4 regions of the Ruegeria sp. AI3 genome follow, and region 2 is predicted to be linked to each of the others. Evidence: riboswitches for the same ligand, from Rfam matches in the RefSeq annotation. Region 2 holds a riboswitch; each other region holds the start of a gene.
What was found. A riboswitch is a leader RNA that binds a small molecule or an ion and turns the genes downstream of it on or off. The one in region 2 is predicted to bind cobalamin.
Positions count from the first base shown of each region.

Region 1 (7,702 bases), on a different contig from region 2:
TTGGAAACTTGGTCACATCCGAGGGTCGTACCTGCGTATCAACCATGGTGCGGCGCCGGGCTGCGAAATCTGACATCTGATCTCTCTTTTCAATCCCTTGGATAAATGGCTTGTGCCACACTCGACCTGTCTCGACAACGGCCCAGATGCCGCAAGCCTGGTTCACGATCCGTTTAGACCGGCCGCCCACAAATATTGATTTGCGGCCCAAAATCGACGGCAATCCTCTGGACGCCCCCGATGAAAGCTGCTAAAACGCCCACCACACCACGGCAAGTATTTGATTTTACTTGAAAAGGCGAGTTGGCGGAGTGGTGACGCAGCGGATTGCAAATCCGTGTACACCGGTTCGATTCCGGTACTCGCCTCCACATCCCCTTCCTCTAAATACCGTCTTCGGAAATCAGTTTTCAGGAGGAACGCCCCTGAGGCACAACCTCGTACCCTGGTTCTTCCGGCTCATCGTCCTGCATTTCCGTAGGAAAACCCGGTGCGCGGATGTCCAAGCCCGTGGCCTCCTCCAGGCGTTTGATGATGTTTGGCGACAACTCACGCTCGCCAAACCGGGCGATGCCATCCTCAAAGATCTTGATCATCACCGGATTGATTTCCAGCGGAACACCGGCGCGGTCGGCGACGTCCTGAAAGAGGCCGATATCCTTTTTCACCAAATCCATCGTAAACGAAATATCGCGCGAACCGTTCAGGATCACCTGGCTTTCCGTTTCGTGCACGAACGAGGTCCCTGACGAGATTTTGATGGCCTCATAGGTGGTGTTCAAATCCATACCGGCGGCCTTGGCGGTGACCAGCGCTTCGGCACAGGTGATCAGGTTGGCCGTGGCAAGATAGTTGGTCAGCACCTTCAGAACCGAGGCCGAGCCGAGCTCTCCGGTGTGCAGAACGCGCCGCCCCATGGTGGTCAGGAAGGGCAAGATAAGTTCGAACGTGTCGCGGTCGCAGCCAGCGAAGATCGAGATATTGCCCGTCGCCGCGCGGTGACAGCCACCCGAGACAGGGCAATCGACTGCGGCCCCTCCGCGCTCCAAAACCAAAGCCCCCAACCGCTTGACCTCAGCCTCGTCGGTGGTGGACATCTCCATCCAGATCTTACCTGGACCAACCTCGGGCAGCATCTCTTGCATCACCGCGTCCGAAGCCGCAGGCGACGGCAGGCAGGTGATCACGGCATCGCAATCGCGCATCATCTGGGCCGGGCTATCAGCCGCTTTGGCCCCCTGCGCGACGAAGGCCTCAACCAGATCGGAACTCAGGTCATGAACCGTCAGGTCGATTCCATTACGCAGCAATGACCCCGACAGCTTGCCGCCCACATTCCCAAGCCCGATAAAACCTACTTTCATGGATTTCGCCTCCGTTTGCGCCCTAAGGCCATGCGACCACGCCTCAGCGCCCGATTCATGCCGCCTAGCGACGCTGGCAGGTCGCTTTTCAACGCACCACAGCGGTCTGGACTGCATCGCGCTTGACAAGCTGAGGGTCGGTGCCGCATGAGCCTCCTGTTGGTGTCTGTGAGAGCAGATGAAAAGGGAATGCGTCAACGGGTTTTCCGCCAAACGCAGCCGCCCCCGCGACCGTGACCGGAGAGGGTGCCCGAGCCACTGGCGCAAAGCCGGGAAGGCGGGACATCCGACAGAGGACGCCTCTGACATCCGCAAGCCGGGAGACCTGCCAGCGCCCGAAGATGAAACCGGACGGGGTGTTCCGGTGTCGGGTCAAGGGACCCGCATGAAACCCCGTCCCCCACGATGAGGATTTGGGGGGATGAGAGACATGACCGAGACCGCTCCGGTCGAATTGCTGGTTTGCACCACCTGTCGTCGCGGACTGCCCGTTGAAGACGACGCGAAACGCCCCGGCACCCTGTTGCACAAGGCGCTTGAACAGGCGGACCTGCCGGAAGGGATAACCCTTAAAGCCGTGGAGTGTTTATCCAACTGCAACGAGGGCTGTTCCATCGTGCTGCGTGGCGGCCCGGAACGCTGGACCTTCGTCTATGAACATCTGAACGAAACCGACCATGTCGACGTGATCGTGGACGGCGCCACCAAGTACCTCGCGACCGAGGACGGCTTGGTCAAATGGCGTGAGCGCCCTGAACACTTCCGCAAAAACTGCGCAGCCCGTATTCCCCCGATTGGAGCCCTGAAATGAGCAACTTGGAAAAACTCCCCGTCACCGTGATCACTGGCTTCTTGGGCTCGGGCAAAACAACTCTCGTTAAGCACCTGATGCAGAACCCGCAAGGCAAGCGTCTGGCCGTGGTTGTTAATGAGTTCGGCGATGTCGGCGTCGATGGCGATATCCTGAAATCCTGCGCGATCCCGGATTGTCCGGCGGAAAACATCATGGAACTGGCGAACGGCTGCATCTGCTGCACTGTGGCCGATGATTTCATCCCGACCATCGAAGCCCTTATGGCGCTGGAGCCGCGCCCCGATCACATCCTGATCGAAACCTCGGGCCTCGCCCTGCCCAAGCCGCTGCTGAAGGCGTTCGACTGGCCCGATATCCGATCGAAAATCACTGTTGATGGCGTGATCGCGCTGGCCGATGCCGAGGCCGTCGCCGCTGGTCGCTTTGCTCCGAATGTCGAAGCGGTGGACGCTCAGCGCATGGCTGATGACTCGATCGACCATGAAACGCCCTTATCCGAGGTGTTTGAGGATCAGATTTCCTGCGCCGATATCATCCTGCTGACCAAGCCTGATCTGGCCGGTCCCGAAGGCGTGGCAAAAGCCAAAGAGATCATCGCCGCCGAGGCCCCTCGCCCGCTGCCCGTTGTCGAAGTGGCCGAAGGCGCCGTGGATGTGCGCGTCGTTCTGGGTCTTGAGGCCGCAGCCGAGGATGACATGGACGCTCGTCCTTCGCATCACGACGGTCACCACGATCACGAGCATGACGATTTCGAAAGCATCATCGTTGATCTGCCGGAACAGTCCGATCCTGCCGATTTGGTCGCCAAGATCGAACGTCTGGCCAATGAGCTGAACATCCTGCGCGTCAAAGGCTATGCCGCCGTGCAAGGCAAGCCGATGCGCCTGCTGGTGCAGGCCGTGGGTGCCCGTGTGCGTCATCAATACGACCGTCCATGGGGCCCCGGTGAGGAACGCCGCTCGCGCATGGTGGTGATCGCCGAGCATGACGATATCAAAGAAGCGGAAATCCGCGATATCCTCGCGGGTGTGACCGAGGCCGCCGAGTAAGGCCCATGCACGTCGTCTTCCGCGAAAGCCACGGGTTAGAAGAAACGGAAATCCCAACCGATCTGGGCCAGAGCCCGGCGGATTTGGTGGTGCTGTCCTTCTCGGACAGCGACCTTGGCGCTTTCGCGGCGGGCTGGCATCGCGGTGGCGGGCCGGATGGGCGTATGCCCACGATGCGGTTGGCGAACCTGACGGCGTTGAAACATCCTCTGTCCGTCGACACCTACGTGGAGCAGACGCTGGAGGGTGCGAAGGGCATTCTGATCCGCCTGATTGGCGGCGTGCCTTACTGGGCTTACGGGCTGCAGCAAGTGCTGTCGCTGGCGAAGGCCAAGGGCATCGCGTTGGCCGTCCTACCCGCCGACGGGCGTGAGGACCCGCGGCTGGATGACTATTCCACCCTGCCCGTCTCGACCCTGCGCCGTCTGGCACATCTCTGCGACACAGGCGGCGAAGTCGCGGCACAGGCCGCCTTGGCGCAGATGGCGTTGGCGGCGGGGCTTTATGCCGGCCCTGTTATGGGGGCTAAAACCCTGCCCGAATCTGGCGCGTGGTGTCCTGATCGCGGCGTGATCCCGGTTGAGACTGCCTTTGCGGGCGACGCAAAACGTATCGTCGTCACCTTCTATCGCGCCTATCTGACCTCGGCGGACACGGCCCCTGTCGCCACCGTGATCCGCAGCTTGCGAGATCGCGGGTTCGAGGCCGTAGGTCTCTTCGCCCCTTCGCTCAAGGCTCCTGCTGCGGCTGAGTGGTTGCGTGACAACATCGTCGCGCTGAAGCCTTCGGCAATCATCAACGCAACCTCGTTCTCGGGCAAAGGCGCATCGGGTACGTCCCCTTTGGACGCGGCGGGCGTGCCCGTGTTTCAGATGGCCCTCGCCACGTCCCGCCGCAAGGCTTGGGCCGAGGCCGAACGGGGCCTTTCCCCTGCCGATCTTGCCATGCATGTGGTGCTGCCCGAAGTCGACGGGCGCATTTCAGCGGGCATTGCCTCGTTCAAGGAACCGGGCAAGCGTGATCCGCATCTGGAATATTCCCGCTTTGCCCACCGGGCTGAGCAAGAACGGATCGAAGCGATTATCGACCGTGTCACCGGCTGGCTGACCCTGCATGACAAGCCCAAGGCGGATCAGGTGCCCGCGCTGGTGCTGTCGACCTATCCCGGCAAAGACTGGCAAATGGCGCATGCGGTGGGGCTCGACGCGCTGGCCTCGGCCGAGGCGATCCTGACCGATCTTCAGGCCGAGGGCTACAACACCGCACCGGCCGAACCAATTGCTGAAACCCTGCTGGATGCGCGCATTTCATGGTCTTTGGAAGATTACCAGGCAGCCCTAGCTGACCTGCCTGAGCAACTGCGGGCCGATCTCCAAACCGTTTGGGGCAAGCCCGAAGACGACCCGGTTTTTACTGAAGGCGCGTTCCACTTCACCGCCCTGCGCCGAGGCAACGCGCTCGTTGCTCTACAGCCCGAACGCGGCACACCCGAGCTGCGCAATGACGACTATCACGACCTGTCTCGCACCCCGCGTCACAGCTACGTCGCCTTCTATCTGTGGCTGCGCAAGGGGCTGGGCGCAGACGCTTTGATCCATATCGGCGCGCATGGCACTCTGGAATGGCTTCCGGGCAAGTCCGTTGCTCTGTCGGCGAATTGCTGGCCCGAGGCGCTGATCCGCGACTTGCCAGTGATCTACCCCTTCATCGTCAACGACCCAGGCGAGGCCGCGCAAGCCAAGCGTCGGATCGGGGCCGTGACGCTGGGCCATATCCCGCCCCCTATGAAGGAAAGCGGCACCCCAGATCGTATGGTACGTCTGGAGTCTCTGCTTGATGAGTTCTCGAACGCAGACGGGCTTGATCCCAAACGCCGTGACCGCCTGCAGGAAAATATCCGCGACGAGGCACAAGCCATCGGGTTGGAAAGCGATCTGGGTCTCGATCAGGCCACCTGCACCGCCGAGGCGATTACCCGCATCGACCGCTTTGTCTGCGATATCAAAGAAAGCCAGTTCGGCGACGGGCTGCATATCTATGGCCGTGCGCCTGAGGTTCCCGGTACTTTCGACCCCGCGCCTTCGGCCCATGCGGAACGCAACGCTCTGATCGACGCGCTGGCCGGGAAACGGATCGAGGCCGGGCCGTCCGGTTCCCCCTATCGCGGTCGCTCGGATGTTCTGCCGACCGGGCGGAACCTCTATACCACCGACCCCCGCTCGGTGCCGACGCGGGCGGCCTACACCCAAGGCGTCAAACTGGCCGAGGAACTGGTCCGCCGCCACCTTCAGGAAGAAGGCGACTATCCCAAGGGGCTGATCGTCGATCTGTGGGGCTCGGCCACCATGCGCACGGCGGGAGAGGAATTCGCCATGGCGCTGCACCTTTTGGGCGTGAAACCGGTCTGGGATAAAGGCTCTGAGCGGGTCTCGGGGATCGAGGTGCTGCCGATCACCGACCTCAGCCGCCCGCGCTTGGACGTGACGCTGCGCGTGTCGGGCCTGTTTCGGGACGTTTTCCCGACCCTCTCGGCACTTTACGGTCAGGCGATCCGCGCATTGGCGGCGCGGGATGAGGCGACCGACTGGAACCCCTATGCCGGTCAGGCCCCGTCGGCCCGTGTGTTCGGCCCCGCGCCCGGCAGCTATGGCGTCAACATGACCCAGCTGTCCGAGGTCTATACTGAAGAGGCCCGCGCGCAGGCGGGTGAGGCATGGCTTGAGGCCAGCTCTTTTGCGCTGGAGGGCGAGAATATCGTTCAGGATAAGGCGGGCATCACACAACGCGTGGCGCATGCCGACAGTTTTGTTCACCTGCAGGACCTGACCGAGACAGACCTGCTGCTGGCCAATGACTACGCCACGCATGAGGCCGGTTTTGCCGCCGCCAAGAAGGCTACGGGCGGCACCGCGCAGCTGTATCATCTGGACAATACCAACCCTGCAAACCCACGCGCCCGAACCCTGCCGGAAGAGATCAGCCGCGTTGTCCACGCCCGCGCTGCCAATCCGGACTGGATCGCCGGGATGCAGCGGCACGGCTTCCGGGGCGCGGCCGAGATCGCGGCGACGTTGGATCACATGGCCTCGTTTGCGCATCTGTCGGGCACCGTTGCGCCGCATCTGTTCGACCTCTACCACGATGCCACACTGGGCGATGAAGATGTGGATGCCTTCCTGCAGCAGGCCAATCCGCAGGCCCATCAGGCCATGCAGGACCGGTTCCGCGCCTTGCTGGATGCCGGTTTGTGGAATACGCGGCGCAACTCGATCCGTGCGGATCTGGAGGGGCTGGGATGAGCGCGTCCACCCCAAAACCAGTCGTCCAAGGTTGGTGCCCCGGCGCCCACCGACCGATGATGTCTGGGGATGGGCTGGTGGTGCGCGTGCGCCCTCGGCTGGCTCGGCTGACCGCGCCACAAGCGCTTGGCTTGTGTGAACTGGCCCAGCAATTCGGCAACGGCACAATCGACCTGACCAACCGTGCGAACCTGCAGTTGCGCGGCGTGCAGGAAAGTGAACACCAGGCATTGCTGTCCGAGCTGTCCGCGCTTGGGCTGTTGGACGCGGAGCCGGGTATTGAGGTCCGGCGCAACATTCTGGTCTCACCGCTCTACCAGCCGGGCGATCTGACCGCGCGGCTGACGCAGGAATTGATCGACCGCCTGAACGATTTGCCCGCGCTGCCGGCCAAATTCGGCTTTGCCATAGATACAGGACCGGAGCGCCTGCTGGCGGCGGATTCGGCCGATATCCGGTTGGAGCGTTCCGCCGAAGGTCTGATCCTGCGCGCAGATGGGGCGCAGACCGGACGTGTCGTCTCCGAGGCCGGGGCCATTTATCACCTGATTGCTCTGGCCACATGGTTTGCCGAGGTCTTCACACCAGACACCCGCCGCATGGCCCGGGCCGTGGCGGCTTTTGGTCTGCCTGCGGAATGGCAGGGCCGCGACCCCGGACCAATTGGCGCGTCGTTACAACCAGGCACTTGCGATCTGGGCAACCTCTACGGTGCGGCCTTCGGGCAATTGCCAGCAAATGAGCTGCGCGCACTGATCCGCGACGGCGGCGCCTCTGCCCTGCGTGTCACCCCTTGGCGACTGATCCTGCTGGAAGGCGGGGCGGCGGTACCCGCACCGGGTTTTGTCACGGATGGCACCGACCCGCTTATGACCACTGACGCCTGCCCCGGCGCTCCGTTCTGCCCGCAGGCGCAAGCGGAAACCCGCGATATCGCGCGCGAATTGGCCCCGCTTGTACCCGGCACACTTCATGTTTCGGGGTGTTCCAAAGGGTGCGCCCGGATGGGCCCCGCGGATGTGACTTTAGTCGGCCAGAACGGACGATTTGATCTTGTCAAACAGGGCCGTGCGGGGGATGAGCCAATCCTACGCGGGCTGACCCCCGAAACACTGATGACGATGGACTTCAACTGATGCCCTACACATACGAAACCGACGGCGCGGCGATCTACAA
Region 1 is NZ_JBQFYA010000001.1:698,138-705,839, forward strand. It holds gene ACRZ95_RS03475 (protein-L-isoaspartate O-methyltransferase family protein) at 1-76, opposite strand, end outside; tRNA gene ACRZ95_RS03480 (tRNA-Cys) at 298-371, shown strand; gene ACRZ95_RS03485 (NAD(P)-dependent oxidoreductase) at 411-1,481, opposite strand; cobalamin riboswitch at 1,508-1,711, shown strand; gene ACRZ95_RS03490 (DUF1636 domain-containing protein) at 1,795-2,175, shown strand; gene cobW (cobalamin biosynthesis protein CobW) at 2,172-3,227, shown strand; gene cobN (cobaltochelatase subunit CobN) at 3,233-6,526, shown strand; gene cobG (precorrin-3B synthase) at 6,523-7,662, shown strand; gene ACRZ95_RS03510 (precorrin-8X methylmutase) at 7,662-7,702, shown strand, end outside.
Region 1: it holds a riboswitch for cobalamin, as region 2 does, so the genes downstream of both, ACRZ95_RS03490 (DUF1636 domain-containing protein) here and nrdH (glutaredoxin-like protein NrdH) in region 2, are expected to answer to the same signal.

Region 2 (7,702 bases):
TCAACTGCATCTGACCATTGCCTTCATGTATCGGGCCGGGCCAGTGATACACCCCTGCTGCCCGCACACCGGCAAGGTCTGTGTCGCCGTAGTGGCCGGATTCAATATCGAAGACCACGACAGCTTCGCAATTGCCATGGGTGGGTAGAACACTGAACTGGCAAGGGCAGCCGAAGTTGCAGTTACAATTGGCCAGCTCTTCGGCCTGCAGTTTCCATTCTGTCATGTTTAACCCCCAAACACGCTTAAACGTAATCTGCCGTATTAGGGTCGAGCCTGATATGTATGCCTCGAAGGCCGGGCTTGGCGCCGGCTTCTGGGTCGTTCGAATTGCGCGACCATATCACGAAAGCGTGATTGCACCAAATCCGGTGCGAGCGTGCAACTCAGCTTTTGTGCGCCTCACTTGCGGAATCCGGTTGACTCGGGCGCGCGACGGGGTAAAAGCGCACGCTCATAGGAATTCAACCGGAAGGCCCTGCCTTTTCGGACGCAGGAGATAACCATGGCGAAGCCGACGACAATCAAGATCCGCCTGAACTCGACCGCGGGCACGGGCCACTTCTACGTGACCAAGAAAAACGCGCGTACGATGACCGAGAAAATGACCATTCGTAAATACGACCCGGTCGTTCGGAAACATGTCGAGTACAAGGAAGGCAAGATTAAGTAATCTGCCGTTCCAATTGGACATTTTGAAAAGGGCTCTGAGTTGTCAGAGCCCTTTTTCTTTTGGACGCGTACGCTGGTGCGGCCATGCGAAGGGAACAGGTCCGTTGCAGGGACGCATCAGCGCCAGGCCCCTTCGCACCTGCCGCGGCTTGCTTTTTACATCTCGCTACCGCTACGGTTTAGCAAATCGCCACAAAATGTTGACCGTCATGAAAAAAATCTTGCTACCGACAATCGCTGTTTTGACTCTCACGGCTTGTGAAGACCCCTTCAATCGCCAAGGTGTCGGGTTCACCGGGATTGATGGTGAACCGCGCACGGTGTCCGATGTTCCGGGAGCCGTTGCCTTCTTACCGCCAGCGACCAATGTCCCGGCCGAGCTTGCGGAATTGCCCACCGTCTCGGTCCTGTCCGACAAGGTCGGGATCGATAGGATTGCCGGTGTGGCGATCGACAATGGCGGTCAGTCGCCTGCAAACGCAGTGGAACTATCAGGAAGCAGTCAGAACCTGTATCTGAGCACGGTGAATGTGAACGGTACCCTGTTCGGAGTCGTTCGGACTCGCTCAAACAGCACTCGGGTCGATAACTCTGTGGGGGCGGCGTTTGGTAGAGAGACCGAACGCTTTACCGGTTGCCTGCCTGCAGGAGATGTCTACAGCAAGGGCTCATCCGATCGCAGCTCGGGCTTTGCGGTTCCGCTGAACTGCAGCTGATCCGGTCAAAGATCAGTTGACGTGAAAAAGGGCGGGGATTTACCCGCCCTGTTCATTTGCACCGATAGCTATTCGTCCCAATCAAGGCGGTGTTAGCCATCCTCAAGGATGCGGGCGAGGTCGGGCCGGCGGAAAGCCGGACCTTTCAGCACCTTGCCATCTTCGCGCAGAACCGGTTTCCCATCGGCGCCCAGCTTGGACATGTTCGAGGCGTGGACTTCCTCCATCGCCGCCTGTTTGAGGCTATGGAGGCCGAATTCCAGAAAGGTGCCGTCCAGCACGTATTGGATGTCACACAGGGCATCCAGCACCTCGACCAGATTGCCTTCCTCGACGGCTGCGCGTAGCTCCGCGACTTCCTCTTCGAGGATCGCCAACCGCATCTGCGCGCGCGTCTCGGGGATTGCGGGCGTCTCCACGACCGGCACGTCGAAGGCTTCGTGCCAGTCCCGAACGATGGTCAGAGTGTCCTTTGCCATCAGAAATCCCAGTCTTCGTCCTCGGTCGCAACCGCCTTGCCGATGACGTAGGAGGATCCGGAGCCCGAGAAGAAGTCGTGGTTCTCGCTATCCGGGCTGAGGGCGGCCAGAATCGCCGGATTCACTTCGGACACTTCTGGTGGGAACAGGGCCTCGAACCCGAGGTTCTGCAACGCTTTGTTGGCGTTGTAGTGGAGGAAGACCTTCACATCCTCGGTCAGGCTGAGTTCGTCATAGAGTTCCTCGGTGTATTGGTTCTCGATCCCGTAAAGCTCGAACATCAAGCCAAAGGCATAGTCCTTCAACTCCTGCTGTTCCGCCTCAGAGAGCTTCTCGTAGCCGCGCTGGAACTTGTAGCCGATGTAATAGCCATGCACGGCCTCATCCCGGATGATCAGGCGGATCAGGTCGGCGGTGTTGGTTAGCTTGGCGCGACTGGACCAGTACATTGGCAGGTAGAAGCCTGAATAGAACAGGAAGCTTTCCAGAAACACCGACGCGATCTTGCGTTTCAGCGGATCGTTGCCCGGGGCGTATGTGTTCAGAATCGCCTCGGCCTTGGCCTGCAGATGGGGATTCTCTTCGGACCAGCGGAACGCCTCATCGATCTCCTTGGTCGAACAAAGTGTCGAGAAGATCGAGGAATAGCTGCGCGCGTGAACCGCCTCCATGAAGGCGATGTTGGTTAGAACGGCCTCTTCATGCGGAGTCACAGCATCTGGCATCAGGGCAGGGGCGCCGACCGTGTTCTGGATCGTGTCCAGCAGGGTCAGGCCGGTAAAGACGCGGATGGTCAGCTGCTTTTCATGGTCCGTCAGCGTCGCCCAGCTTTGGATGTCGTTGGACAGCGGCACCTTCTCTGGTAGCCAGAAATTGACCGTCAGTCGGTTCCAGACCTCAAGGTCCTTGTCATCCTCCAGCCGGTTCCAGTTGATGGCGCGGGGGATCTTGGTTTGGATCATATCTTTCATGTCAGTGGCCCCTTACAGCGAGCAAGATACGCAGCCCTGCACCTCGGTCCCTTCAAGGGCCTCCTGGCGCAGACGAATGTAATAGATGGTTTTGATGCCCTTCTTCCACGCGTAGATTTGCGCGCGGTTGATGTCGCGGGTCGTGGCCTCGGCCGGGAAGAACAGGGTCAGCGACAGGCCCTGATCCACATGCTCGGTGGCCGCGGCATAGGTGTCGATCAGCGCCTCGGGGCCGATCTCATAGGCATCGCGGTAGTATTCGAGGTTGTCGTTGTTCATGAAGGCCGCCGGATAGTAGACGCGGCCGATCTTGCCCTCTTTACGGATTTCGATCTTCGAGACGATGGGGTGGATCGAAGAGGTCGAGTTGTTGATATAGCTGATCGACCCTGTTGGCGGGACAGCCTGAAGGTTGCGATTATAGAGGCCGTGTTTCATCACATCGGCCTTCAGCGCCGCCCAGTCGTCGCGGGTGGCCAGGGTCATGCCATCGAAAAGAGCGTTAACCCGCTCGCTTTCGGGCAGCCAGTCACGGGTGGTGTATTTGTCGAAAAAGGTGCCTGAGGCATAGTCGGAGGCCTCGAACCCCTTGAACGACGCCTTACGCTCCTGTGCCAGATCGCAGGAGGTGCGGATCGCGTGATAGGCTATGGCCGCGAAGTAGACGGACGTGAACTCGACCCCCTCGGGCGAGCCATAGTGGATATGTTCGCGGGCAAGGAACCCGTGCAGGTTCATTTGCCCCAGACCAATTGCGTGGCTCTCATCATTGCCCCGACGCACCGATGGGACCGAGTCGATTGCCGACATCTCAGACACCGCCGTCAGCGCGCGGATCGCAGCGCCGACAGTACGACCCAGATCGCCGCCATCCATCGTCTTGGCAATGTTCAGCGAGCCGAGGTTGCAGGAGATATCCGTGCCCAGATGGGAATAGCTGAGGTCATCGTTGAACTCGGACGCTTCATTGACCTGCAAAATCTCGGAGCACAGGTTCGACATGTTGATCCGGCCCGCAATGGGGTTCATCCGGTTCACCGTGTCTTCGAACATCACGTAGGGGTAACCGGATTCGAACTGAATCTCGGCGATGGTCTGGAAGAATTCGCGCGCGTTGACCTTGGATTTACGGATGCGCTTGTCATCGACCATCTCGTGATATTTCTCGGTCACCGAGATTTCCGAGAACGGCACGCCGTAGACCTTTTCCACGTCATGGGGCGAGAACAGGTACATATCAGCGTTTTTCTTCGCCAGCTCGAAAGTGATGTCAGGGATCACCACGCCAAGGCTCAGCGTTTTGATACGGATTTTCTCATCCGCGTTTTCGCGCTTGGTGTCGAGGAAGCGCATGATGTCCGGGTGGTGCGCGTTCAGATACACCGCACCCGCACCTTGCCGCGCGCCAAGCTGATTGGCGTAGGAGAAACTGTCCTCCAGCAGTTTCATCACCGGGATCACGCCTGACGATTGGTTCTCAATGCCTTTGATCGGCGCGCCGTGCTCGCGGATGTTGGTCAGCAGCAGCGCCACACCTCCGCCGCGTTTGGACAGTTGCAGGGCCGAGTTGATGCCGCGACCGATGCTCTCCATGTTGTCCTCAAGCCGCAGCAGGAAGCACGAGATCAACTCCCCGCGTGAGGATTTGCCCGCGTTCAGGAAGGTGGGCGTGGCGGGCTGGAAGCGACCGTCGAGGATTTCCTCCATGAAGGACAGGGCCAGCGCCTCATCCCCGCGCGCCAGCGCCAGCGCGGTCATGACGACGCGGTCCTCATAACGTTCCAGGAACCGCTGCCCGTCACGGGTTTTCAGCGTATATGAGGTGTAATATTTGAACGCGCCCAGAAAGGTCGGGAACCGGAACTTCTTGGCATAGGCCGCATCCCAGATCTTCCGCATGAAGTTTTTGGAATACTGGTCCAGAATGGCCTCTTCATAATAGCCCTCGGAAACCAGATACCCGAGCTTTTCGTCCAGCGAGTGGAAGAACACGGTGTTCTGGTTCACGTGCTGCAGGAAATACTGCCGCGCGGCCATACGGTCGGCATCGAACCGAATCTTCCCCTCACCATCATAGAGGTTCAGCATCGCGTTCAGCGCGTGATAATCCTGCTCGTTTACGCTGCTGTCGAGCATAGGTGTCTCCCTAGTTTTTTCAGCCCGGCGCGGACGCGGGCGATGTCGGTCTCTGTTCCGGCCAGCTCGAATGTGTCGAGCAGCGGTACGTTGCATTTCTGGGCGATGATGCGACCGGCCAAAGCGTAGGTCGCACCGAAATTGCGGTTGCCTGTGCCGATCACCCCAACGATCCCGGCACGTCTGTCCGGGTTGTTCAGGAACCGGATCACCTGTTTCGGAACCGCCCCGCGCCCTTCGCCATCGGCATAGGTGGGGCTGATCAGCACGTAGGAGTGTCCGGGGTCAGGCAGCGGGTCCATTCCATTCGGAATGCGGAAAGAGGTCAGGCCCAGCCGCGAGACGAAGCGGTGGGTGTTTCCGGATTTCGATGAGAAATAGACCAGCGCCGGGATCGGCGCGGTCATGGATCAGGCCAGTTGGGCGATCATGTCCGGGCGGAAACCCGACCAGTGATCACTGCCCGCAACAACGACAGGGGCCTGACGATAGCCCAACTCGGTCACATGGGTCATTGCGCTGTCGTCCTGGGTCAGGTCGATGACGTCATAGGCGATGCCTTTTGCATCCAGCGCGCGGGTGGTGGCGGTGCATTGTACGCATGCGGGTTTGGAATATACGGTAATGCTCATGTCGTCCTCTGTCCTTTTAATGAATGCCGAGGACGCTGCGGGCAAAATGACCCCTGAACACGCCCCCGAACCCTCCGTTCGCGGTTCTCTTTCTTTGCTTACGGCAGGTCTCCTGGCTCGCGGATTGACGTTCGAACTGGCCTTCCCAAAAGCACGCTTTCAGTGGCGTATTCAGTCGAACTCTCCGCTTACAGTTGCGGGGGCAGCGCCGGTTTTTCACCGGTTTCCCTCTTAGCTTTCAACAGGAATCGAAAGAACCGAAGCAACACCATATTGGGGTTGGTGGTGGCATGTTGTCAATATATGGTGTGGCGAAGAAAATAAATTTCTTCGCTTGCACAACCAGCCACGTGCGCTAAGGCGGTCTACCTTTTCCGCTTGGGCATCGCGTTGCCACCCTTCATCGCAGCCGCCCGCGCGCGGTTTTTCTTGCTGCTTGGCTTGCCTTTGGGCGGAGGCGGGCCTTTCGGACGGCGCGCGGGTTTCTTATGCTGATCGCCCGAGGGCACCTCTTCCCGTTTGGGGCGCGTTTCGGGCTTGGGTTTCTCGGCCGGTTTCCGGTGTGGTTTTGCGGGTTGAGGCTCAGCCGCGCGGGCCTGGCGTTCAGCACGTTCGGGGCGCTTCTTGCCTTTGAAGTCGCGCTTGGGGCCTTTGCGGCCACCACCGGAAAGGGCGGGCGGCGCGTCCAGTTGCACGATGGTCTTGGTGCCTTCGACCGTCATTTTGGGGCCGATGGCCTTCAGGAAACCTTCGACACTGCTTTCGCGAATCTCGATATAGCTTTCTGTGTCAGCAATGCGGATCGCGCCGATATCGTCTTTGGTGATCTTGCCCGCCTTACACAACATGGGCAGCAAATAGCGAGGCGAGGCGTTTTCGTTGTGTCCCTCCGACAGCGAAAACCACACGCTTGGGCCAAAGGGCACGTTCGGTTTTGCCGCTGCATCCGGCGTGTCGCTCAGCTCTTCGGGGGCGGAGTGCTTGCGCCCGTATTGACGCAGATAGGCCGCCGCCAGCTGTTGCGGCGAAAAGCGCGAGACCAGATCGTCGACCAGAGCACTTTCCCCCTCGGTCACATCCACGGTCCAATCATCCGAGCTGAAAATCCGCTGCATATCCTGCGCCTGAACCTCGTCGGCCGAGGGCGCAGACCCCCACTCGGCGGTCAGCTTAGCGAATTTCAGCAGGCGTTGCGCCTTTTTGAACGATGCAGGCGGTACGATCAGCGCGCTGACGCCTTTCCGCCCGGCGCGTCCGGTTCGCCCCGAGCGGTGCAGCAGCGTTTCATGGCTGTTCGGCAGTTCCGCATGGATCACCAGATCAAGGTTCGGCAGGTCGATGCCGCGCGCGGCCACATCGGTCGCCACACAGACGCGGGCGCGTCCGTCGCGCATGGCTTGTAGCGCGTTCGAACGTTCGCTTTGCGTCAGCTCGCCGGACAGGGCCACGACCGAGAATCCACGATTCGACAACCGCGCCGTCAGGCGGCTGACCATGGCGCGGGTGTTGCAGAAGATGATGGCGTTGGGGGCCTCGTAGAACCGCAACACGTTGATGATTGCATTCTCACCATCGCGCGGGGCCACGTTCATCGCGCGGTATTCGATATCGGCATGTTGTGTGCGCTCGCTGACGGTGCTGACCCGCTCGGCATCGTGCTGATACCGCGCGGCGAGGGAGGCGATGGCGCGGGGAACCGTCGCGGAAAACAGCAGTGTCTGACGCTCGGACGGTGTCTGTTCCAGAATGAACTCAAGATCTTCGCGGAAGCCCAGGTCGAGCATTTCATCGGCTTCATCCAGAACCACGGCGCGCACAGCAGTCAGGTCAATCGACTCGCGCATGATATGGTCGCGCAGGCGGCCCGGCGTTGCGACCACGATATGCGCGCCACGGGCCAGCGCCCGCCGCTCGTCTCGCATATCCATGCCGCCGACACAGGACGCGATGAACGCGCCTGCATCCGCATAAAGCCATGCCAATTCGCGTTTGACCTGCATCGCCAATTCACGCGTCGGCGCGATGACCAGCGCCAAAGGCGCGCCAGCCCCATCGAATACATCCACGTCGCCCAGTATGGTCGGGGCGATGGCAAG
Region 2 is NZ_JBQFYA010000005.1:32,862-40,563, forward strand. It holds gene ACRZ95_RS09460 (DUF1326 domain-containing protein) at 1-226, opposite strand, end outside; gene rpmG (50S ribosomal protein L33) at 506-673, shown strand; gene ACRZ95_RS09470 (lipoprotein) at 882-1,388, shown strand; gene ACRZ95_RS09475 (nucleoside triphosphate pyrophosphohydrolase family protein) at 1,481-1,867, opposite strand; gene nrdF (class 1b ribonucleoside-diphosphate reductase subunit beta) at 1,867-2,838, opposite strand; gene nrdE (class 1b ribonucleoside-diphosphate reductase subunit alpha) at 2,851-4,974, opposite strand; gene nrdI (class Ib ribonucleoside-diphosphate reductase assembly flavoprotein NrdI) at 4,956-5,369, opposite strand; gene nrdH (glutaredoxin-like protein NrdH) at 5,385-5,606, opposite strand; cobalamin riboswitch at 5,692-5,883, opposite strand; gene ACRZ95_RS09500 (DEAD/DEAH box helicase) at 5,972-7,702, opposite strand, start outside.

Region 3 (7,702 bases), on a different contig from region 2:
CTGCCCATATGCCAACGACCCGGCATTGTGGTTGAGCTTGTCCGACAGGCCGAACTCGGGGATCGCGGCGTCGACGATTTCGGCGCCGCGGCCAGAATAGCGGGCGACGTCGATGTTTTGCGCGACGCTGAGGCTTGGAAAGACCCGCAGGTTCTGGAACGTCCGCGCCACACCGCGCGCCGCGCGTTCGTGGGCGCGCAGGTTGTCCAGTGGCTCGCCATCCAGCGAAAGGCTGCCTGCCGAGTGGGTCAGCAGGCCAGAGATCAGGTTGACCAGCGTCGTCTTGCCTGCGCCATTGGGGCCGATCAGACCGCGCACCTCGCCCGGTGCGACGGACATGGTCACATCCTCGACGGCGTGGACCCCGCCAAAGGTCTTGGTGATGCCGTTCAGATCAAGCACCGGCCAATTCCTCGACCAGTTCTTTTGTGGTGACCTGTCGGCAATAGCCTTTGATCGCGCGCAGAGAATTGTCGTGCCGGTCCTGCGTATGAGTCAGGCAGGCATCTTCGACCTGAGTGACAAGGTAGCCCAGATCACATGCGTCCCGGATGGCGCTTTCGACGCATTGATCCGTCAAAAGGCCGGACAAAACGACCTGACGAACGCCAAGATTGCGCAGGATGTAGTCAACATGCGTGGACACAAACACTGAAGAGGACGTCTTCGGCAGCACGATCTCATCGCCTTGGGGCGCGATCTGGTCAATGACCTTTCCGTCCCAGCTGCCCTTGGGAACATGAAAACCCGTTATCTTGTAGTCCAGTGACCGGTCCCGCCCGTCGAGCGTCAGGCTTTCGATATTGGTGTACATGACCTCGACGCCGGCAGTGCGGCAGGCGGCCTGTATGGCCTGCATGTTCGGGATCACGCGGGTGTCCAGCTGATCGAAAAACCAGCCGTATTTCTCATTGAATTCGGCCTCAGGCAGTTCTTTGAATTCGGCTCCTTCCCGGTGTGCCGAATAGTTCTGCACGTCGATGAACAACAGCGCGGATTGCGATGGGATAAGTGGAACATTTCGGGTCAAACTCACGTCTTGGTCTCCAATATCCGGGTAAAGGCCTCGGCGAGAAGATGCGCCCAATCCTCAACGCCTTTTGCATCGCGGATCAGGTCATTGCGGATCTCGACCAGCGAATGTGCCAGTCCACGCGGTTCGGCGAAACGCGGTATGAACCAGTCGCTTTCACTGTCGATCTGATAGGGCTGGTTCAACGCCATATGCAGATCGGGACGCAGGGCCGAGATATGGTCGATAGCGGCCTGCCCCGTGGTCGGGTCAACGCGGGTTAGAAATCCGGCGTGCCAAGGCCGCGCCTCACCATCGACCTGTGCGGCGAAGGAATGGATCGACACCGCAAGCACGCGCGGTGCCCGGTCCAGCATATCTTCAATGGCACCGTTCAGTGGGGCCATAATCTCGCGCTGGCGTACAGCGCGATCCGCAGCGGTCAAGTTCAGATTGGCTGGGATCTGCTCTCCAAAGCTGTTTGGCGGAATCGAATCTGGGGCTTCGATCGGGCGGTTGCAATCAATCACAAGGCGGGAATAGCGCTGCAAGACCAAAGGAGCCCGTAGGAGGTCAGCCAATTGCCGGGCCACGGCCTCGGCCCCGATGTCCCAACCGCGATGGCTGGCCTGCACCTCTTCCGAGACACCAAGATCACCGAGCTTTTGCGGGATCGCGCGCCCGGCGTGTTCGCAGAGCAGCGCGATCTTTGCATCACTGTCACGATTCACCCATTCCACCGGGGCGGGATCCCCGGCGACAAGCAATTCTTGGGTTGCGGTTGATGTATTCATGTGGCCCACGTTAGAGAACAAGTTTTTTCAGAGTCAATAAAAAATAGATTGACTGAAATTTTTATTCCATGCGATCCATTCAGATTAGGAGGTGCCGCTTGCTGGTTAGGCAGAGAATTGAAGCGAAGGCGGAAAACATGACGGCGAGCGAGCGCAAGCTGGCCGCTGCCTTGCTCAGCGACTACCCCTATGCGGGTCTGGTCACGATTCAGGAACTCGCGCGCCGGGCCGAGGTCTCGGCCCCGTCGATCTCTCGGTTTGTCACCAAGATCGGACTGGGCGGCTATCAGGAATTCCAACGTGCTCTCTTGTCGGAATTGAAAGAAGGCCAACGCTCGCCCACCGATCTGCACGGGGAAGGGCGCAGTGTTGATGGAGGGTTCTTACGTGATTTCATCGCGCGCGCCTCGTCTCAGATGGCGCTGTCGGCAGAAGGTATCACCGAGGCTCAGTTTCAGCGCATATGCTCGGTACTGAGCCAGCCAAAAAGCGATGTCTATATTTTGGGCGGTCGGATCAGTGATACCATCGCGCAGCACCTGTCTTTTCACCTGCGCCAAACCCGCAGCGGCGTGTATCATCTTCCGGCCAACAATGAGGTCTGGCCGGAATACTTGCTGCGGATGAAGCCTGCCGATATCCTGTTTCTCGTCGATTTTCGCCGCTACCAACCCGCGCTGGCGCGATTGGCCGCGACTGCCGCGCAGGACCGAGGGGTTCGCGTTGTCCTCATGACAGACAAATGGCTGTCTCCCATATCCCGCCATGCGGCGGAAATCTTGCCAGTTCCGATCGAAAGCGGCACGCTCTGGGACACGTATACAGCGGCCCTTGCCGTGACCGAGGCGCTCGTGACGCGTATCGCCGAAGACAACTGGGACCAGACGAAATCCCGCATCGAAGCCTGGGATGCCATGCGATCCCACAATCAGGACCCCAACCCATGATGCCCAAAACCCCCTTGATGTTTGTCGCCACCTCTGACCTTGCCGGGAAATTACGGGGCAAGGCCTTTCCGGCGGATCAACTGAACAAGCGGTTGCAGCGTGGGGTCGGGTGGACACCAACGAACGTTCAGATCAACTGCTTTGACGGAATTGCCGAAAGCCCGTTTGGCGCGCTGGGCGATCTTCTTCTGATCCCGGACGCCACGGCCGAGGCAAAGGTCGAGTTCGGCGAAGAAACTGGCCTGCACTTTCTTATGGGCGATATCGTCACGCTGGATGGAGACCCGTGGGACTTCTGCACGCGCAGTCTTTTGAGGGCGGCGCTGGAGCGGCTGCACAAGGTCTCTGGGGCAAATTTATTGGCTGCGTTCGAGCATGAGTTCCAGCTGAAAGATCCGCCAAGTCAGGCCAACGAAGCCTATGGTCACCGGGGCTTTGGCCTGCAGCGGGATCTGTGCGAGACCTTGATCAACGCGATTTCTCAGGTCGGTCTGAAGCCGGATTCGATCATGAAGGAATATGGCCCAAACCAATATGAGGTCGTCATCGGCCCCGAGCTGGGTGTTCGCGCGGCGGACGCGGCCATCATGGTACGCGAACTGACCTATGCGACTGCACAGGCCTATGGCGAGCGGGCTACCTATACCCCTATTCGAGATGTCGCGAGCGTTGGGAATGGGGTCCATATCCATATGAGCTTTGTGGATGATCATGGCGCGCCGTTGACCTACGCCGAAGACGGCCCCTGCGGCATGTCGGATCTGACGAGTGCCTTCGCTGCTGGAGTATTGAAGTATCTGGATGCGATCCTGGCCCTGACTGCGCCTTCGGTGATCTCGTATGAACGCCTGACACCGCATCGTTGGTCTGCGGCTTTCAACAATCTGGGCTTTCGCGACCGCGAGGCTTCCTTGCGGATTTGTCCTGTGACCGCAAAAGACCCCGCCTCAATCGCGGGGCAGTTCAATATCGAATACCGTGCGGCGGACGCTGCAGCTTCGCCTCATCTGGCGCTTGCTGCGGTTGTCATGGCCGGGGCGAAGGGGATCGAAGAAGGGCTACCCGCGCCCGTTCCAACTGAAGAGGATCTTTCGCTTTTGGACGTCGCAGAACTGAACCAAAGAGGGCTGGTGCGCTTGCCTCAGACCTTGGAAGACGCGCTCGACCGGTTCGTTTCCAACCCGGTTGTGACCGGCTGGTTCCCCGAAGGCTTCGCCGAGGTGTACCAAGCTCACAAACAATCCGAGATCGCGACAACCGCACACCTGGACACAGACGCACGCTGCCGATTGTACGAAGAAACATATTGACCTGAGCGGCTCGTCTTGCCGAAGCTCGCCCAATGCGACCTCTGGGGCGTCGTTTGGGTAATCTCGCGCCGTATGACGCGGCGCAAGCTGTTTAGCTCAGGATAGGGATGGATCATGAACCGTTCAGAAACCGATGCCATCTTGAATGTGCATAGGCTGGCTTTTGGCGAACCGGAAGGTGAAGAAATCGCTCAACTCGCCGAAGATCTCCTTGAGCATCCGGAAACGATTTCAATCAGTGTGAGGCGTGACGGGCAGATCGCGGGCAATGTCATGTTCACCCCGTTTGTCTTCCAGGATCACCCGGACGTTAAATGCTATCTTCTGGCGCCCTGCGGTGTCTCGCCCGAGCATCAAGGCCGCGGAGTTGGCAGAGAGATGATGGAGACCAGCATCAAGCACTTGAGGTCCATTGGAACAGACGCTGTCTTTGTGTTGGGCGTGCCGACTTTCTACCCCTTATTCGGGTTTGTCCCGACTGACAAAGAGACGCCATATCCGGACCTTCTGACGATCCCCGAGGCATGGATGACGCTTGAGCTCACTGCAGGATGTGTTGAAAAGCTGGCGGGCAAAACACTTGCGATTGCGCCCTTCATGCACGCGCATTTGTGGGACACATCACAACACGGGTGAATTCCGTTTTTTTGTTCTTGCCTCAAGCTGTAGCCCTGTTTCAGGTTTCCATTTCTGCTGGGCATGTCTGTTTTGTTTCTGGAAATGTCGCAAGGCTTTCAGCCGCGAATTCATCCCCGCGTAGGTTGCGCGTGTGAGGTGCTGCTGTCTGATTCTCGGGCGGCAGAGAATTGGGAAGCCGGTGCAATTCCGGCGCTGCCCCCGCAACGGTAAGAAAGGTCAGGTTCGACAGGTAACCACTGGGACGAGGATCCCGGGAAGGTGTCGAAACCGGGCGTAAGCCCCTTTCAAGTCCGGAAACCAGCCTTGCATATATGTCAAACCGCGGGTGGCGGTGGGGGCACAAGTTTCGGACGTGATCCTCGCACGGCTCCGGACTGGCCTCTGATGTCATCTGCCCAAGCTAAGCCGCGGGGCGCGGCAGGAGAGCCAGAAGTGAGCAACGTTCAAAGCCTGTTGGCGCGTCGAAACCCGGCCTATGCCCTTGAACAGGCATTCTATACAGATCCAGATGTATTTCAGGCCGATCTTGAGGCCATCCACTACCGCGACTGGCTATTTGCCATTCCGGCATGTGAACTGGTGAAAACAGGCGACTATGTAACCTACACTGTGGGCGCATACCGCGTGATCATCGTGCGCGGTGCGGACAATCAGATCCGGGCCTTCCACAACACCTGCCGCCATCGCGGGTCGATCATCTGCAAAGCGGCCAAGGGGAACTCGCCCAAACTGGTCTGCCCCTATCACCAGTGGACCTATGAGCTTGACGGCTCATTGCTGTGGGCGCGTGATATGGGGCCTGATTTCGACCCCAAACAACACGGGCTGAAAACCGTCCACTGCAGGGAACTGGCCGGGCTGGTCTATATCTGTCTTGCAGATGTAGCCCCCGATTTCGACACCTTCGCCAATAAAGCACGGCCCTATCTGGAGCCGCATGATTTGAACAACGCCAAGGTCGCCTTTGAAAGCACGATCATCGAAAAGGGCAACTGGAAGCTTGTTTGGGAAAACAACCGCGAGTGCTATCACTGCGGCGGCAACCACCCTTCGCTGTGCCGGACCTTCCCTGATGATCCCTCGGTAACCGGTATTGAAGGGGGTGAAGCCCCGGCCTTCATGCAAGCTCACTTCGACCGTTGCGAGGCTGCAGGGATGCCGTCGCAGTTCTATCTGCATGATGACGGGCAATACCGTCTGGCGCGGATGCCGCTGAAGGAAGGGGCGGAAAGCTACACTCTGGACGGCAAATCTGCGGTGCGCCGCTTTCTGGGCCGCGCGCCCTTTGCCGATGCGGGGACGTTGCTGAAGTTCCACTATCCCAGCACATGGAACCACTTCCTGGCCGATCACTCGATTGTCTTCCGCGTCACTCCGGTCAGCCCGACCGAGACCGAAGTCACCACGAAGTGGCTGGTCAACAAGGATGCGATCGAAGGGGTCGATTATGACGTCAAGCGCCTGACTGAGGTCTGGATGGCCACCAATGATGAAGATCGCCGCGTGGTGGAAGACAACCAGATGGGCATCAACAGTCCGGCCTATGTGCCGGGGCCGTATTCGGGGGTCCAGGAATCCGGTGTTCTGCAATTCACTGATTGGTATTGCAGCGCTTTGGCGCGTCACTTTGCGCCCAACACGATGGCGGCGGAGTGACGGAGATGAAAGACCTGAACGCTGTTGCCTCGATCTGGCAGGATGATGAGAGGCTGGAATGCGTCTCGGTCGTGCCCGAGACGCCAAACACCGCCAGCTTTACGTTCCGCGCCCCGTCCGGGGCTTTGTTTGCCTACCATCCGGGTCAGTTCCTGACGCTCGAGATTCCGGCACCGGGGCAGCCGGGAGGCGTTGTGCATCGGACCTATACGATCTCGTCATCCCCATCACGTCCGCGATCCATTACGATCACGGCCAAGGCGCAGCCGGACAGCATCGGTACTCGTTGGATGCTGGACAATCTGAAGCCGGGTATGCGGATGCGGGCAATTGGCCCGGCGGGTCTGTTCACCAATGCTGAAAGCGTCGCCGCCAAGTATCTGTTCGTCTCGGCGGGGTCGGGCATCACGCCTATGATGTCGATGACAACTTGCATGTGGGACGAAGGCCGCGATCTGGATGTAGTCTTCATCAATTGCGCCAAGCGCCCGTCCGAGATCATCTTCCGCCAACGGTTGGAGCAGATGGCAAGTCGGACGCCGGGTCTGGATCTGAAGTTCGTCGTAGAGGAAGCGGATCGTTACAGCCCCTGGACCGGCTACCAGGGTCAGTTCAACCAGCTGATGCTGGGCCTCATGGCCCCAGACTATCTGGACCGTGAGGTCTATTGCTGCGGTCCGGAGCCGTTCATGCAAGCTGTTCGGGACGCTCTGTCGGGTCTTGGCTTTGACATGGACAACTATCATCAGGAAAGCTTTGGAGCTCCGGTTGAGACCGAAGCGGATCAGCCCGATCTGGATGATATCGTTCCTGACGATGACAGCGCCGCCGAGATCGTGTTTGCGACCTCGGGTGTCACTGCTAAAGTCGCCGAGACAGATACGGTTCTGGCCGCCGCACGTGCCGTCGGGTTGAGCATTGCCTCGGGCTGTACGTTTGGCGTTTGCGGCACCTGCAAGGTCAAAAAGACCTCGGGTGAGGTGCACATGGTTCACAACGGCGGTATCTCCGAGGATGACATCGCAGCAGGCTACATTCTGGCATGCTGTTCAAACCCGATCGGCAAGGTCGAAGTTGAGGTGTGAACGGGAAGTCTCATGCTGAAACTGCAGGACGGCTGCGGCCGCCTGCGGTTTCAGAATTTTAAGTATTTGCATTGATCTCAGATACTTATCGCCCCAATACGCGCTTCGGGAAGTTTGGATAGCACAGGTTCGATCACGGATAGTTGATTCTATTCGGCAACATTCATGTGATTGCTCAAATTCTGTCTCTTTTCCGCCGGAATCTCCCCTGATAAAGCGGGTTGAGTACTGGGTGGGGTGTTGATAAGTGCGAGCAGGT
Region 3 is NZ_JBQFYA010000012.1:112,707-120,408, reverse strand. It holds gene ACRZ95_RS17645 (ABC transporter ATP-binding protein) at 1-402, opposite strand, end outside; gene ACRZ95_RS17640 (cysteine hydrolase family protein) at 395-1,036, opposite strand; gene ACRZ95_RS17635 (N-formylglutamate amidohydrolase) at 1,033-1,806, opposite strand; gene ACRZ95_RS17630 (MurR/RpiR family transcriptional regulator) at 1,875-2,753, shown strand; gene ACRZ95_RS17625 (glutamine synthetase family protein) at 2,753-4,063, shown strand; gene ACRZ95_RS17620 (GNAT family N-acetyltransferase) at 4,178-4,699, shown strand; cobalamin riboswitch at 4,819-5,022, shown strand; gene ACRZ95_RS17615 (aromatic ring-hydroxylating oxygenase subunit alpha) at 5,087-6,358, shown strand; gene ACRZ95_RS17610 (hybrid-cluster NAD(P)-dependent oxidoreductase) at 6,364-7,443, shown strand.
Region 3: it holds a riboswitch for cobalamin, as region 2 does, so the genes downstream of both, ACRZ95_RS17615 (aromatic ring-hydroxylating oxygenase subunit alpha) here and nrdH (glutaredoxin-like protein NrdH) in region 2, are expected to answer to the same signal.

Region 4 (7,702 bases), on a different contig from region 2:
GGATGTCTGCCTGATCGACGAGGAAGGGCGGCTTAACACAAGCTATGAGGTCGGCCTGCGCACCAGTTGGAGCCGCACCCGCGCCCCGGTCGAGGTCTCGCCCGTGCGCGATATCCTGCGGGGAGATTGCGACTACATGTTGACCGGAAACGCGCCGGAGGACCCGCGATATGTGTTCGAAGGCGGGGACTATGATCCCATCCTCAAACACAATATGCGCAGCCGCGTGAATGTGGCGATGAAAGTGCTGGGCCGCACGATCGGATCGTTGAACTGTTCATCCCAAAAGCTTGATTTCTATGATGAACAAGCCGTCGAGCAAGTTCGCAATATTGCCGACATTCTGGCCCCGTATTTCTATGCTCTGCGTGCGAATGAACAGGCTCGGCGCGAGGCGATCATGCGGACCGAGGTGCAGGCGCGGGAAGAGGGGCTGCGGCTTGGGGCCCTCAGCCTGACAGACGCGCTAGAATTGGAACGCCAACGGATTGGGATGGATCTGCACGATCAGACTCTGGCCGACATGACGCGGATCAGCCGGGATTTGGAGCGGTGCGAAACGCCTCAGGACTTGGATGGGCTGCGCAGCAGTATGAGGAACTGCATTCAGGGCCTGCGTGAAATCATCGACACCTCGATTCCATCCCTGCTGGAGCTGTTCGGCTTTCAGCATGCCGTACGGACCCATCTTGAACGCGCGATTGACCCGGATGAAGGGGTCGAGATTGACGTTCGTGACCTGTCCGGCGGGATGGTCGACCGGCTGCCGCAAACCAAGCGCATCGCCTTGTTCCGTATCGCACAAGAGGCCATCAACAACGCGGTCCGGCACGCCTCGGCCAGTCGGATTGAGGTCGAGATTGTATGTCAGGACGGGCTGCGCCTTCGCGTGCGGGACAATGGGCGCAGCATGGGAGCGATTGAAATCCGGCAGGCCTCGGGCGGGCTGACGCATATGCGCACCCGCGCCCGGCTGATCGCGGCGCAGTTTGACATCCGCTACAATAGCGGGACCGAGATTACGGTCTGCCTACCAGCTTCTGAATGCCCGAAAACCGAGGTGTTGGCATGAAGGTTCTGCTGGTCGAAGACGATGCAATGCACGCGAACTACCTGCGGGAGCTGGTTCAGGATGCCTTGCCCGAGGTGACCGATCTGAGCCTCGCCTCGAACGGCCGGGAAGGGGAAGAGCAGGCCCGACAGAACGGTGTCGAGGCCATTGTCATGGACCTGCGCATGAAAGAGCGCAACGGGATTGAGGCCGCGCGGACGATTTGGTCGGAACGCCCCGCAACCCGCATTCTGTTTTGGTCCAACTACTCGGATGAGGCCTATCTCCGCGGCATTGCGCGGATCGTTCCGAAAGAGGCCGCCTATGGCTATGTTTTGAAGACGGCCAGCCCCTCGCGAATGCATCTGGCTTTGCGTGCCGTTCTGATTGAGGCGCAGATCATGGTGGATCGGGAAATTCACCAAATCCAGCGGGAACAGAGCCGCTCGGGCGAGGCGCTGACGGAGGTTGAGCTGGCAATCCTATCCGATCTCGCCCTTGGTTTGCCCGACAAAACCATCGCGCTGCGTCGTAAGCTTGCCCTGAGGACGGTGCAGAACCGGCTACTGTCGATCTATGAAAAACTGGATGTGGGCGATCTGCCGGTGGATGGCAACGATATCGCGATCAACAAACGTGTCCGGGCTGTCTCAAAGGCCATGACCTCTCAGATACTGAATCGCGAGAGCATCTTTTCGGCGGAAAATGAGTTGGGAAGCTGGCTTGAGCGTCGGCAAAACTTGGGATGACGGCCGTGCTAGTCAGATCGTGAGGATTTGAACAGGTAAAGGAACACGAATAGCGACCCGATCGAGGTTGTAACGATCCCCACCGGCAACTCTTGCGGGGCCAGAAGCAGCCGAGACAGAATGTCTGACAGCGTCAGCAAGATGGCCCCGACGACGGCGGATGTGATCAAGAGATTGCGGTGGAGCGTTCCGGCAATGCCTCGGGCGATATGCGGAACCATAAGGCCAACAAACCCGATCACACCCGCCACCGACACAAAGCTGGCCGTGGCCAAGGCGGCGACCAGAAACATCCGAAATCGCAGGCCTTGAACTGGAATACCGAGTGTTGAGGCCGTGAAATCCCCCGTCAGAAGGGCGTCAAGCCAACGGCTTCGGTAGAGGGAATAGCCCAGGATCAGGGTCAGCCCTAGCACGACAAGTGGAAAGGTCTCCCACCGGGCCAGACCAAGGCCGCCTAGCATCCAGAAAATGACGGAATGCGCGGCGCGGCTGTCGCCTGCGAAGATCAGATAGTTGGTGATGGCCGAAAACAGGAAAGATACAGCCAGGCCTGCAAGGATCAGTTTTTCCGGCGCGCTGGTGCGCAGGCTTTGAACCAGGGCCAGAACAATGCCGGACGCGATCAGGCCTCCGCAAAAGGCCGCAAGTGGCAGGGTCCAGATGCCCAGAACATCGCCTGTTACAGTGATGACCAAGACGGCACCCGCAGCGGCCCCTGACGAAAGACCAAACAGAAACGGGTCAGCCAGGTCATTGCGCGTTGTCGTTTGCAAAACGACCCCGACAACGCCCAGCCCGGCCCCAATCACTGCCGCAAACAACGCGCGGGGCAGGCGCAGGTCAAAGACAATCCGGTGCAGAGGGGACATGTCGCCCTCAGTCACACCAGTACCCAGCCCAATCGCGGTGAAAACCTCGGCCATAGGGATCGGGGTAGTTCCGTAGATCGTCGACAGCAGCAAAAGGGCGGTCAGAATGACCGCCCCTAACAGTACCGCCCGGCCCGTTTTCGTCATCTTAGCTGTTACCCCGGTGCATTGCCGTTGCCATCTTCTCGATCGCTTCGATGTTTGCCGGTCCCGGTGTCAGCTCTTCGTAACGCAGGCCGATCCAGCGCTCGTTCTTGACTGCATCGGTCTGCGACATCACCGGGTGTTCCTGCAGGAACTTGAAGGTATCCGCCGCGCCGTTGCCAGTTTGATAGTCCAGCAGGACAAGGAATTCGGGGTTCGAGGCGGCGACGGCCTCCCACGAGGTGCGGCCCCAGCTTGTGTCCATGTCATGGGTGACGTTGACGCCGCCAGCCGCTGCGATCATCGCGTCAGGAATGGCGTATTTGCCTGCGGTAAAGGGCGCATCGGCCGGGCCGTCCAGCAGGAAGACACGGGGTTTTTCCAGATCGGCGGTTTTGGCCTCGATCGCGGCCAGATGGTCTTTCCAGCCCGAGACCAGCGCGTTCGCTTTGTCTTCGACCTGCATGACCGTGCCCAGGCGTAGAACGTCGTCAAACAGCAGATCCATGGTGGCTTCGGGACGGTCTTTGTTCAGGTGAATGCAGCTTTCGGTCAGCACCATTGTCTTGATGCCAAAGGGCTCCAGCGTGTCGGGGGTAACGTCGCCGCCGGGTTTCATGCCGTAGTACCATCCGGCGAAGAACATGTCGGGCTCAACCGCGACGAGGTTTTCGACCGTCGGATATTTCGGAGCGAGTTCGGGAATGTCACCGCGTTGCGCGTCGAAATCGGGGCTGGTCTTGTACCAGCCGGTGATGCCGGTCAGACCAACGATGCTGTCCTGAAGACCCAGCGCAAAGGCCATGTCGGTCATGTTCATGTCATGAACCACGATCCGCTCGGGCTTGCTGTCGAACACCAGAGGTTCACCGCAATTGTCGACGGTGATCTCTTGCGCGGCAGCGCCGCCCGCCAGCGCGCTTAGGACCGCAGCGGACAAAAGTTTCAGTTTCATCAATCTCTCCTGTTAAGATGAAAGCTCTCGTTTTCGGATGTCCAGCGCGGGGATCACGCGTCCTTCGTGCTGGAAACACAAATAGTCAACACCAAAAGTCTCGCGCACGCGGTCTGGTGTCAGAACCTCGGAGACCGGGCCGAAGGCCGTCAGCTGCGCATTCTTCATGAGGGCGACGTGGCTGGCGAATTCGGGGATCATGACCAGATCGTGGACGATCATCACAACCGTCACGCCCAACTCGGCGACCAGAGACAGCATGTGCCCTTTGGCATCGGGGTCGAGATGGTTGGTCGGCTCATCCAAAAACAGCAGCGAGGGGTTCTGCGCCAAAGCCCGTGCGATATGAGCGCGCTGGCGCTCTCCGCCGGACAGTTTTGCCATCTGTTTGCCGGCCAGATGGGACAGCTCGGTGGTGTCGAGCACGCGCTGCAGGTCCGTTTGAAGAGCTTCTGCGGATTTGTCGGCCCTGATCGGGATTTGCCCAAGGGCCACATAGTCGCGCAGGTGCAGCCGCCCGTCGGGTACTTCCTGCTGGCCGACAACGGCAATCCGTCTGGCCCGCTCCAGCGAGGACAGTTTCCGCAGGCTTTGATCCTGAATACGCACATCGCCTAGCGCCAGTTTTGCGACCCCGCACAAGAGGTTGAGCAGCGTCGTTTTGCCCGCCCCGTTCGGGCCAGCGACGGCCAATATCGCGCCTTCCTCAAGCGAGAACGAGGTGTCGCGCAGCAGAACATCGCCGTTCAGGGCGTAATATTCCAGATTTTCAGCGACCAGAAAGCTCATGCCGTGCCCTCCGGTGGCAGGCAGGGCATGCGCGACAGGGTTTTGGTATAGAGCGCCAAAGGACGGGTCGAGGCGCTGGTCCAGCCATTCTCACTGTCGCGAAATTGATGGGCGAACTCAGCCAAAGCGCTCAGATCAGCAGGGGATTGAATGTCGCCGAACAGATATTGCGCCTTGCCATTGGCCTGCAGCCCGACGGTCATCGGGCGATCACACCCGGCCATACAGTCGATCAGGCGTGTCGAGAACCCTTCGGGCAGCTGGCGGTCCAACGCTTCTTTTGCCTCGTGCGCAGGGATCGGCCCATTGCAGGTGCCGCATATCAGGACGAAATGATCAGCCATGGCACGCGTCGCCGACTTGAACGAAAGCCGATTGAAGGCAAAAGCCATGAGTTGCATCAGCACGCAGATGTGCCATCGAGCCTCCTTCCGGGACACCCCGCCCCGGGTTGGTTAAACTGTGATGGCAGGTCTCCTGACTTGCGGGTCATTGCTCGGCCAACCTTCCCGACCTTTGGGGCCAGTGGTTTTGTGGCGTCGCTCTCCGCTTACAGTTGCGGGGGCAGTCACGGCATTGGCCTTTGGGCCGCACCGTATTCCCATTTTCATCCCTCAGACACAGGCCGTCGGGAACCATCCAGAGCAGCTAGTCTGCTCACGCTCCTATTGTCAAGCACAGGAATCGCGCTAGCGGACCACACGCAGGATCGGCCTGCGCGCGGGTTGGCCCGGTCCGACGCCATTTGTCGGGAACTGGCTAGCCAGGGTCAAACCGGCCTGTATCAGATGGGCGTCCGGATAGCCTCCGGTCAATTCGTTCAAGGCATCGCGCGCTGCCGGAGTTTCGTCGCGGCGCATGTGATGCAGCATCCGGAGCAGGGCGTGCTCGTCACATGTCAGTTCTTGCCGTGTTTCAGCACAAAGCGGGTCTTTGAAGGCCAGACCCAGAGGGCGGGTGTGTAGCGTGGCCTTGATAATCTTGAAGACCAGATGCGCCAGAACAAGCCCCTGATCGCGCCCCCAACGCTCGGTCGCTACCGAAAAGGCATGTTGCCAAGCCTGTGTTTCCGGCTCTGTGAAGCTGAGGATGAAGTGCCGCATGACAGGCAGCAAACCGCGTTCGAAACCGTCAAATTCGATGCGGGGCAGTGTGTGGTTGGATGCCGAGTGTTTCATGCGCGTTCCCTTTTGGGGTCGAGGGCTTTCGCGGCCAATGGGTGGACGTTTTGCGGAAGCGTATTGGGATCAACTGGCGTTTCAAGACGCGGTGATGCAGCGCGGACGGAAAAGCTGAGATCAGCCTCAATCGCCTGCCTCAGTTTTGGTTTCAATGCGCAGCCATGGCGACTGGCAACAGCGTCCATGGCCAACAGATCGGCGAGGGATTTTCGCATGTCAGGTTATCTTTCGGTCGCAAAAATGGGACCGGGCGATGATTCCAACGGAATCTGACTGGGTCAGCCATTAACTGACTAAATTAGTCAGAAAATGCAAGCGCGAAATTCTTAATGAAGTCAGTAGTCGGCAACCAACAGGAAATCCGGCGCTGCATCTTCTTCGATTGTTGCAAAGCGGGGGATCGGGTCTTCAAATACGTTGTCCGTCCGGTCGTCATTCACGGTTGAGACTTCGCCAATCAAGCAATCCCCACCTTCCGCCCAGAAGGCATGCCAGATGCCGGGCATCAAGGTCACGCTCTGACCTGGCTTCAGGCGCAGATGCTCTCCGGGCCCTATGGTGACAGGGCAGGCATCGCTGGGAACAGTGACTGGGGTATCCCGGTCGATACCGCCATCGGGGTCCGAGGCATAGATTTCCATAACCAGATCGCCGCCGCCTCGGTTGATGATGTCCTCGGCTTTGACGATATGGCGGTGCATCGGCGACAGCTGTTTGTCGCGAGAGATCAGCAGCTTTTCGGCATAGAGCATACCGCGCCCCCGGCTCAGATCGCTGACGTTGCCGTTGCGCAGGGTGAACAGGAACAACCCAAGTTCATCGAACTTGCCTTGACCATAGTCGGTGATATCCCAACCTAGCCCATGGGCACGGATACTTTCCGCCTGAGTGTTGCGCATCTGCTCAGGTGTCCAATCTGCAAAAGGCGGCAGAACGGCACCAAATGAACTGATGAATGCCTGGGCTTCGGTCTTGATACGGTTGATTTCGGATCGTTTCATCTCGGACTCTTCGTAGGGCTATAATTCATGCGACCAGGGCGGGTTGGCCCCGGCGCGCGAGACGGTCACAGCAGCCACCTCTGCGCCCAAGGTCAAGGCGTCGCGTAGCGCATCCGGGGACAGTGCTTTCAATCCGGGCTTTGTCAACTGGCCAGCCCGTTCCAGCGAGGCCAAAACCCCGGCATTGAACGTGTCCCCCGCGCCAACCGTATCCACAACTTGCACCGGTTTGACTGGGACTGAGACCACAGCACCGTTGGCCTGATAACCTGAAGCGCCCTCACTTCCGCGGGTGACGATGACGGCAGAGGGGCCTGCTTGAAGCAGCAAAGGGACTTTTTGATCATGGCTTTCCGGGCCAGGGATGATCCAGTCCAGATCCTCATCCGAGACTTTGACGATATCGGCCTGTTCAATCATCTGGTTCAACCGCGTGCGGTAGCGGGTCTGATCCTGTATGAAACCGGGTCGGATATTGGGGTCCAACATCACAGCACAGTTCGCGCCATGTTGCGCCAGCATCGCGGCATAGGCATCCGCGCAAGGCTCACAGGCAAGGCTGATGCCACCAAAATACAGCGCTGAAACCGCGGGGAGTTGGCGCGGCATATCCTCGGCCCGTAGCATCCGACCCGCCGTGTTTTCATCGACAAACGTGTATGTCGCGTGGCCATCTTTCAGTTGAACAAATGCTAGCGTGGTCGGCCTGTCCGAGGCAATCACATGTGTCGTGTCCACGTGGCTGGCCCGCAGGTCATCAGCCAATTGCCGCCCGAACATGTCCGAGGACAGACCGGTCAGCAGGCCAACCGGCGCGCTCAACCGGCCCAAAGCAATAGAGGTATTGAATATGGCGCCACCGGAATGGGGAACGAAACCGTCCCGCCTGGACAGGGTCGGTTCGGCAATCATGTCGATCAGGGCTTCACCGCAACACAGGATCATCCCACATCCTCTTCC
Region 4 is NZ_JBQFYA010000010.1:40,223-47,924, reverse strand. It holds gene ACRZ95_RS15385 (GAF domain-containing sensor histidine kinase) at 1-1,072, shown strand, start outside; gene ACRZ95_RS15380 (response regulator transcription factor) at 1,045-1,800, shown strand; gene ACRZ95_RS15375 (iron ABC transporter permease) at 1,809-2,819, opposite strand; gene ACRZ95_RS15370 (ABC transporter substrate-binding protein) at 2,821-3,771, opposite strand; gene ACRZ95_RS15365 (ABC transporter ATP-binding protein) at 3,784-4,560, opposite strand; gene ACRZ95_RS15360 (DUF1636 family protein) at 4,557-4,904, opposite strand; cobalamin riboswitch at 5,011-5,215, opposite strand; gene ACRZ95_RS15355 (hypothetical protein) at 5,250-5,738, opposite strand; gene ACRZ95_RS15350 (hypothetical protein) at 5,735-5,956, opposite strand; gene ACRZ95_RS15345 (D-lyxose/D-mannose family sugar isomerase) at 6,077-6,742, opposite strand; gene ACRZ95_RS15340 (carbohydrate kinase family protein) at 6,761-7,687, opposite strand.
Region 4: it holds a riboswitch for cobalamin, as region 2 does, so the genes downstream of both, ACRZ95_RS15360 (DUF1636 family protein) here and nrdH (glutaredoxin-like protein NrdH) in region 2, are expected to answer to the same signal.